Regions from separate parts of the Azospirillum thermophilum genome, predicted to be linked through region 1. Evidence: riboswitches for the same ligand, from Rfam matches in the RefSeq annotation. Region 1 holds a riboswitch; the other holds the start of a gene.
The links. A riboswitch is a leader RNA that binds a small molecule or an ion and turns the genes downstream of it on or off. The one in region 1 is predicted to bind cobalamin.
Positions count from the first base shown of each region.

Region 2: it holds a riboswitch for cobalamin, as region 1 does, so the genes downstream of both, DEW08_RS00425 (CbtB domain-containing protein) here and DEW08_RS01055 (TonB-dependent receptor plug domain-containing protein) in region 1, are expected to answer to the same signal.

Region 1 is NZ_CP029352.1:248,235-252,406, reverse strand. Features, by position in the region: gene DEW08_RS01060 (DUF7676 family protein) at 1-43, opposite strand, end outside; gene DEW08_RS01055 (TonB-dependent receptor plug domain-containing protein) at 68-1,915, opposite strand; cobalamin riboswitch at 2,275-2,502, opposite strand; gene DEW08_RS31855 (aminotransferase-like domain-containing protein) at 2,584-3,408, opposite strand; gene DEW08_RS31850 (GntR family transcriptional regulator) at 3,420-3,953, opposite strand; gene DEW08_RS01045 (hydroxymethylglutaryl-CoA reductase, degradative) at 4,153-4,172, shown strand, end outside.
Region 2 is NZ_CP029352.1:89,371-93,542, reverse strand. Features, by position in the region: gene cobN (cobaltochelatase subunit CobN) at 1-92, opposite strand, end outside; gene cobW (cobalamin biosynthesis protein CobW) at 223-1,260, opposite strand; gene DEW08_RS00430 (CbtA family protein) at 1,265-2,035, opposite strand; gene DEW08_RS00425 (CbtB domain-containing protein) at 2,046-2,228, opposite strand; cobalamin riboswitch at 2,262-2,512, opposite strand; gene DEW08_RS00420 (ABC transporter ATP-binding protein) at 2,885-3,640, shown strand; gene DEW08_RS00415 (ABC transporter ATP-binding protein) at 3,633-4,172, shown strand, end outside.

The DNA.
Region 1 (4,172 bases):
GTTCCTCGACGACGTGCGAGGCGATGGAGGATGCGGTATTCATGGGATTCTCCCGGAGATGGCGGCGTCAGAAGCGCGCGGACAGGCCGGCGTAGGCCGAGCGGCCCGGCGTGGCGTGGCCGTAGACTTCCTCGTAGCGGCGGTTGAACAGGTTCTCGACGCGGCCCTGCAGCGTCACCGCGTCGGTCAGGTCGTAGGACAGCCGGAGGTCGGCGGTGAGGAAGGCGCTGCCGGTGCCGTAATTCTCGACCATGTCGCGATAGCGCAGGCCGAGGTTGGCGTAGGCCTCGGGCAGGAAGCGCCAGCCGACCGACGCGCTGCCCTGGTGAAGCGGCAGGTTGCGCAGACGCTGGCCGGTGTTGGCGTTGACCACGCTCTGCCAGGAATAGGCGACGCGGAGATCGGTCGTCGCGCTCGGGCGGGCGGCCAGTTCCAGTTCCATGCCCTGCGCCTTCGTGCGGTCCACGTTGACATAGCCGCCGCCCGAACAGGCCGGGCTGGTCGCCGGGCCGGACAGCCAGTTGATCTGGTCGCGGGTGCTGGCCTGGAAATAGGTCGCGCCGGTGGTCAGCCGCCCGCCCAGCAGCGATTGCTCGACGCCGGCATCCCAGCCGCGGCTGCGCTCCGGCCGCAGATCGTTCCTGCCGTAACAGGGATCGAACCGCTCGTAGAGCGAAGGCGGCTGCCACGCCGTGCCGTAGCTGGAACGCAGGGTCGTCCCGGTTTCCCCGATCCGGTAGGCGGCGCCGAGCCGCCAGGTTCCCTTGCCCCCGTAATCGGTGTGGCGGTCGCCGCGGATCGTCGCCGACAGGTCGAGCGGCGCCACCGGCGTCACGCCGACGGTGGCGAAGGCGCCGCTGCGCCAGTTGTGCGCCCGAATGTCCGGCGCGCGCGGCGCGAAGCCCGGCGTGTGCTGCTCCATGCTCTCCCGGGTGGCGTCGGCGCCGTAGCCCAGCGACAGCCGGTCGGACAGCTTGGCATTGGCAACGTAATCGAGGCGCGTCTTGTGGCCGTCGTAGGTGTCGCCCCTGGTGCCCTCGCCCCAGTATTGCCGGGTGTTGGTGGTGTTGGCGACCCCGAAGCCGTGGACCAGCCTGCCGCCCAGGCTGTCGAGCGAGCCGCCCAGGCGCAGGAACCGTTCGGTCTCGTCGCGCGACCAGTCGTTGTCGCGGGTGGCCGGATCGTAGGTCAGGGTTTTGCGCTGGTAGCGCGCCGTCGCGTCGAGGCGCAGCGTCTCTGTCGCCTGGATGCCGAGCCGGCCGGCGGCGGCCCACTGCCGGAACGGGTCCTTCTCCTGTCCGCCGCGGTGGCGGCTGAAGTCCGAGTAGCCGCCGGAATGGGTTCCGGACAGGGATAGCCGGTAGTCGACCCGGTCCTGCGCCCCCGACAGCGAGGCGTTGCCCCGCTTGGTGTCGTAGCTGCCGTATTCGGCCCCGACCCGCCCGCTCAGCGGACCGGTCGGCCGCCGGGTGGTGATGTTGACCACGCCGCCGCCGGCATCCGGTCCGAAGCGGCCGGGCTGCGGACCGCGCAGGACCTCGATGCGCTCGATGTCGGCCGTGTCCATCTCGCCGGCCGGATATTGCGACTGCGACTGGCTGGTGTCGCTCATCTCGACGCCGTCGATGAAGAAGCGGGTGTTGCGCGGCCCCAGCCCGCGCAACCGCACGGTCTGCGCGCCGCCCGGCGCCTGCCGGCCCGACAGGCTGACGCCGGGAACCAGCCTCAGCGCATCGTCGAGCCGGCGGATCTGCTGCCGCTCGATCTCCTCGGCGCCGATCACGCTGGAACTCGTGGTCGCCTGCTCCTGGGGCACCGTCACTTCGGCCGGGGCCGTCACCTCCAGCGGCACGAGCCGAAGCTCATCGGCCGATGCGGAGGCGGCCGATGCGGAGGCGGCCGATGGAGGGGCCATTCCAGCCGTGCCCCCGAGAACCGCCAAGGTGAGTCGAACGAGAAAACGCCTTTTTGAACAGCTTGTCTGCATGTCCTGCCACGTCCTGCTGCAGGCATGGAGGCGCGTTCGGGCAAGCGGTGCGGCCGAACAGCCGCCCGTCCGGGCCGCACATCCATGCCGGCCCCGGAAGACCGGGACCGTTGCGTTGAACGGGCGTTGCCGAATGGACGCCACGACGCGGGGCCCCGCGCCTTGAGAACCATTCGCCTGCGACATGCCTCAGGGGGATGAACCGTCCCGAAACCTGGTCGCGGCAACGCCAATGGACGCGTCACCACGACGGGTTTCCGCACCTTCGACACACCCCGATCGAAGGCAGAGTGACGCTGTCAGAGGCAGGTCTCCTGGCTCGCGGGTCGTCATCCGGCACCGCCTTCCCGGCCGGGATCCATGGATCTCCGGTCAGTGGCTCGTTGGCGCCGACTCGCCGCTCACAGTTGCGGGGACAGCCACGGCTTGCATCAGGCTGGGACGCCTGTCGCTTCCGTCGTTCCCTTTTAATCTCCCGGCTTGCGCCCGGGAGAACCGCTGACAATGCGTGTTTTGATAGAGGCCGGCCGCCCGTCTGTCAATCGTGCGATGCGCTCGGAAGACGCTGCGGATCCCGGCGGGGAGGCGGCCCCGGATCACCGGCCCGTGTAGCCGGCGATGAACTCCAGGAACCGCGGATCGGTCGCATAGGCGATGTTGATGCGCAGGGCCGGCGGGCCGCTGCTCCGTTCCGGGGCGAAGACGGAGCCCGGCGCCAGGAACAGGCCGCGGTCGGCGGCGGTGCGGACCAGCGCCGCCTCGTCGATGCCGGCCGGCAGTTCCCCCCAGACATAGTAGCCGCCGGCCGGCGTGACGGGAACCGCGACCCCGGCCCGGTCCAGGGCCGCCAGCGCCGCTTCCCGCGCCGCCTCGATCCGGCTCCGCAGCCGGCGCAGGTGGCGCAGATACTGCCCGCCGGCGATCAGCGTGTAGACCAGCCGCTCCACATAGTCCGAGGTGCTCACCACCGTCAGCATCTTCAGGTCGCACAGGCTCTTCGCCAGCGCCGGCGCGGCGGCGATGTATCCGACCCGCAGGCTGGCCGAGAGCGTCTTGGAGAAGGTGCCGACATAGATCACCCGCTCAAGCTGGTCGAGCGCGGCCAGCCGGGGGGAGGAGGCCGGCAGCACGTCGGCGAAGGGATCGTCCTCCACGATGGTGACGCCATGCCGGGCGGCGATCTGCAGCAGCCGGTGGGCGACCGCGATGGACAGCGAGCCGCCGGTCGGGTTGTGGGCGAGCGGCTGGGTGAAGAAGAGCTTCGGCCGCAGCGCCGCCGCCTTGGCGGCGAACTCCTCCAGGTCCGGTCCGTCGGCCCGCCGCCGCACCCCGGCGATGGCGACCTTCGCCAGCTTCAGCTTGCCGAACAGCGGGTAGTAGCCGGGCGTGTCGACCAGCGCGGTGTCGCCCGGCTGCAGCATCTGCCGCGCGATCAGGTCCAGCGCGTGGTTCGCCCCTGGGTCAGCAGGATCTGGTCGGGCCGGGCGGCGACGGCGCGCTCGGCCAGCGTCACCACGATGCGCTCGCGCAGCGGCGCATAGCCCCACGGGCTGCCGTAGCCGTGATCGAGCTCGGTTCCGCCGGCCGGCCGGGCGAGCCGGCAGCGGACGCCGACTTCCAGCTTCTCCATCCAGTCCGGCGGCGGGCGGCCGTCGCCGACGCGCACGGCATACTGGCGCTCCAACTGTTCGCGCAGAAGGGAGAGGTGGTCGAGCGCCTCGGCGACATGCGGCGCCCCATGCTCCACCCGGCTGCGGACGGCCCGGGCGACATAGTAGCCGGAGCCCTGCCGGGCCTCCAGGTAGCCGAGCGCCACCAGCCGGTCGTAAGCCTCCGCCATCGTGTTCTTGGAGACGCCGTGCTCCTTCGCCCCGCTGCGCACGGAATGCAGCCGCTCCCCCGCCTTCAGCAGGCCGCGCTCGATCAGGTCGGTGATGCGGTCGGTCAGGTCGGTGACGCGCGTCATGGCGGATTCCGGCAATCGTCCCAGCGATTTCCCTGGGACAGTCCGCCGAACAAAGCGGCCGACCGTCCCTTGAACCGTCCCTTCGTATCACGGACCATGTGATTGGCAAACAAATGACCCGGACACCGGGGGCCGGACAGGGAGAACCGAACTCGTGCCGCAGAACGCCCGCAGATCCCGCATTTCCGGTTTCCACAGGATGAGCCAGCGCGAGCGGCT
Region 2 (4,172 bases), 160 kb from region 1:
GACAGGACGATCAGGTCGGCCGGCGTCTGCCCCAGGTCGATGGCCTGGGGGCCGGCGTCGAGGTCGTCCTGGCGGGCGGCGAGCAGATGCATGTCGAAACGGTCCAAACTTCCCCTCTCCCGCCCCGGGAGAAGGAGGGCGAGGGGCTGCGGGGACCATCATCGGTCCCCGCAGCCGTCCTCACCCGGCGCTCGGCGGATGCCCTCCGCCTGACGCCGCTTTCTACACCCCGCCGACCGCGCGGGTCACGGCCTCGCGGTCGAGGCCGGTCTCGCCGATCACCACGAGGCGGCTGCGGCGCGGCTCGTCCGGCTTCCACAGGCGGTCGTAATGGGTCTGGATGCGGGTGCCGACACCCTGGACCAGCAGCCGCATCGGCTTGCCGGGCACGTCGATGAAGCCCTTCAGCCGCAGCACGCCGTGGACCCCGGCGACCTCCTCCAGCAGGCGGGTCAGCGCCGCCGGGTCGGGCTGGGCCGGCAGCTCGACCACGAAGCTGGTGAAGTCGTCGTGGTCGTGCCCCTCCTCGTCGTCATGGTGGCTCGGGCGGTTGGCGAGGTCGTCCTCCACCGCGCCGCCGACCCCCAGCAGGACGAGCGGATCGACCGAGCCGTTGGCCGCGCGCAGCAGCTTGGCGTCCCGGTTCAGCGCGCCGCGGATCAGGTCCTCGACGCGGGCGAGGTCGGCGGCGGCCACGAGGTCGGTCTTGTTGACCACGATCAGGTCGGCGCAGAGGAGCTGGTCCTCGAACACCTCTTCGATCGGCGTCTCGTGGTCGACCGTGCCGGACTCCGCCTTCTGCGCCGCCAGCGCCGCCGGATCGGGGGCGAAGCGCCCCTCCGCCGCGGCGGCGGCGTCGACCACCGCCACCACCCCGTCCACCGTCACCCGCGACTTGATCGCCGGCCAGTGGAAGGCCTGGACCAGCGGCTTCGGCAGGGCGAGGCCGCTCGTCTCGATGATGATGTGCTCGGGCGGCTGCGGGCGGGCCAGCAGCTTCTCGATCGCCGGGACGAAATCATCGGCGACGGTGCAGCACAGGCAGCCGTTCGCCAGCTCGATCACGTCGTCCTCGGTGCAGGTCGGGTTGCCGCAGGCCCGCAGGATCTCGCCGTCGATGCCGACGTCGCCGAACTCGTTGATGATCAGCGCGAGGCGCCGCCCGCCGGCCCGCTCCAGCAGGCTGCGGATCAGCGTCGTCTTGCCGGCGCCGAGGAAGCCGGTGACGATGGTGGCGGGTGTCTTCGACAGCATCGCCATGGCCTCACGCCTCCTCGTCCGGGCGGCCGAGCACCCGCTGCATCATGGCCCCGCAGGCGCTGCCCAGCAGGGCCCAGAACAGGGCGGCGGTGCCCAGCGACAGCACGGCGAAGCGCGCCGCCATCTCCGGCGGGACGGCGCCGGCCGCACTCTCGGGATGGGGGGCGCCGACCAGATGCGGCAGGGCGGCGACGACCACGCCGGCGGCCACCACCAGCCGGTTGCGGGCGAAGGCGACGGCGAACAGGCCGGCAGTGGCGCAGAAGGCAGCGGCGAGCCACCAGATCTGGCGCGCCTCCAGCTCCGCCCCGCCCATGCCCGGCAGCTCGGGCGGCAGGCCGGTGGCGGGAGCGAGCGCGAAGGCGATGAAGCCGCCGAGGCCCCAGACCAGCCCGCGGCGGGCATCCACCGGGGCCCGGACCAGCAGCATGGCGCCGGCGACCAGCAGGGCATAGCCGATGCCGACCAGCAGGTTGGTCGCCACCGTCAGCCACAGGCGCTGGAACGCCTCCTCCGCCGTCTCGGGCACGGCCTCGCCCAGCTCGCGCACGGGGGCCGGATGGGCGGCATGTCCCGCGCCGTCATGGCCGGCATGCGCCGGGGCGGCCGGGGTCAACTGGGTCGGGGCCACGGGGGGGGAGGTGGTCACCACCTCGTAGCGTTCGGCTTCGAGGATCAGCGGGACGGTCGTCACGCGCTGAACGACGGACGCGGCCGTGCCGGAGAGCACGCCCGCGACCAGGGCGGCTACGAAGAGCCGCCGGAACAGCGTCATGGAGAGACGCTCAGTGGCAGGGGAAGGCGAAGGAGTGACGGCCGTCGTGGGCGGCGTCGTGGATCGCCTGCGGCTGCGCGAAGCCGACGCCGAACAGGATGAAGGCGCCCAGCAGGAAGGCGCCGAAGGCTGCGGCGACGGTCTGGACGGAAGAGGCGGCGCCGGAACGGATGGCGGAATTCAGCATGGTCATGGTCCCTTCCCGCCACACCCGGCGGGAGCTGGTGGTTGCACGGTGGCGATGGCAGGTTTCCTGGCTCGCGGGTCGTCGCTCCTCCCTCGCTGCCTTCCCGGCCCGGTTCCGGGCCAGTGGCTGCCGATCGGCCCGTCGGGCCGCCGGCGTCGCGAAGGGAGAGCTCGCCGCACACAGTTGCGGGGGCAGCCGCGGCTTTGGGACCGTCGCCGGACCCGGACCGCATTCCCTTTTACCCCCGCCCCCCATTCGGGCGGCGAGGCACCATCGGTCCGGCACAATTGCAGGACGTGGCCGGTTTGGCAAGCCGGGAATCCGGCCGGCGGGCCGGCGCCGGTCCACGCGGGGCTTGCGCCGACGGTGGCGTATGGTGTCATGTTGGCAAGACAGAGTGTCCGGGAAACCGACACTCAAGACACTTGATGATTTGTATACGAGAGGAGCCGGCCGGGCGGGAGTCGAGGAATCTCGGGCATCCGTTTCCTGCACGCATAGTTTGGCATGCGGCGTGCTTATGAAACGGCACAGCGTCCCGAGGGAGTGCAGCCGCGGCCGGACGGGGAAGCCGGGCCGGCTGGAAGACGCGGCCGGAAAACGTGGCCGGAAAACGCGAAGGCGCAAGAACCGAGAGCGACAGGGAGGAGAAGACCGGACCCATGACCGACGACATCATTCTGGAGGCCCGTGGACTCTCGAAGGAGTTCAAGGGCTTCGTTGCGGTGAAGGAGGTGGATCTCCAGGTCCGCCGCGGCACCATCCATGCGCTGATCGGGCCGAACGGCGCCGGCAAGAGCACGGTGTTCAACCTGCTCACCAAGTTCCTCACCCCGACCAGCGGCCAGATCCTCTACAAGGGCCGCGACATCACGCGCGCCAGGCCGGCGGACATCGCCCGGATGGGGCTGGTGCGGTCCTTCCAGATCTCGGCGGTCTTCCCGCACCTGACGGTGCTGGAGAACGTCCGCGTAGCCCTGCAGCGGCCGCTCGGCACCAGCTTCCATTTCTGGAAGTCCGAATCGAGCCTGCACGCCCTGCACGACCGGGCGGTGGAACTGATCGAGGCGGTGAACCTCACCCCCTGGTCCGGCCATCTGGCGGCCGAGCTGCCCTATGGCCGCAAGCGCGCGCTGGAGATCGCCACCACGCTGGCGCTCGATCCCGAGGTGATGCTGCTGGACGAGCCGCTGGCCGGCATGGGCCACGAGGACATCGAGCGCACCGCCCAGCTCATCAAGCGGGTCGCCGCCGACCGCACCGTGCTGATGGTCGAACACAACCTGTCGGTGGTGGCGCATCTGTCCGACACCATCACCGTGCTGCGCCGCGGCGAAATCCTGGCCGAAGGGCCGTACGAGGTGGTCTCGAAGAACGCCCAGGTGATGGAAGCCTACATGGGGACGGGACATGCCTGACGGCGCGATGACCAAGACCGCCATGCTGGAGGTCAGCGACCTCCACGCCTTCTATGGCGAGAGCCACATCCTGCACGGCGTCAGCCTGGAGGTGCGGCAGGGCGAGGTGGTGACCCTGCTCGGCCGCAACGGCGCCGGCAAGACCACCACCATGCGCGCCATCATGGGCATCGTGTCCAAGCGCAGCGGCTCGATCCGCTTCCAGGGCAAGGAGCTGATCGGCATGGCGCAGCACAGGATCCCGCGGCTCGGCATCGGCTATGTGCCGGAGGAGCGGGGCATCTTCTCCTCGCTGAACGTCGACGAGAACCTGACCCTGCCGCCGGTGGTGAAGGAAGGCGGCATGACGGTGGAGCAGATCTACGAGCTGTTCCCCAACCTGAAGGGCCGCGGCACCACCCAGGGCACCCGCCTGTCGGGCGGCGAGCAGCAGATGCTGGCGATCGCCCGCATCCTGCGCACCGGCGCCAACCTGATCCTGCTGGACGAGCCGACCGAGGGCCTCGCCCCGGTCATCATCGAGCAGATCGGC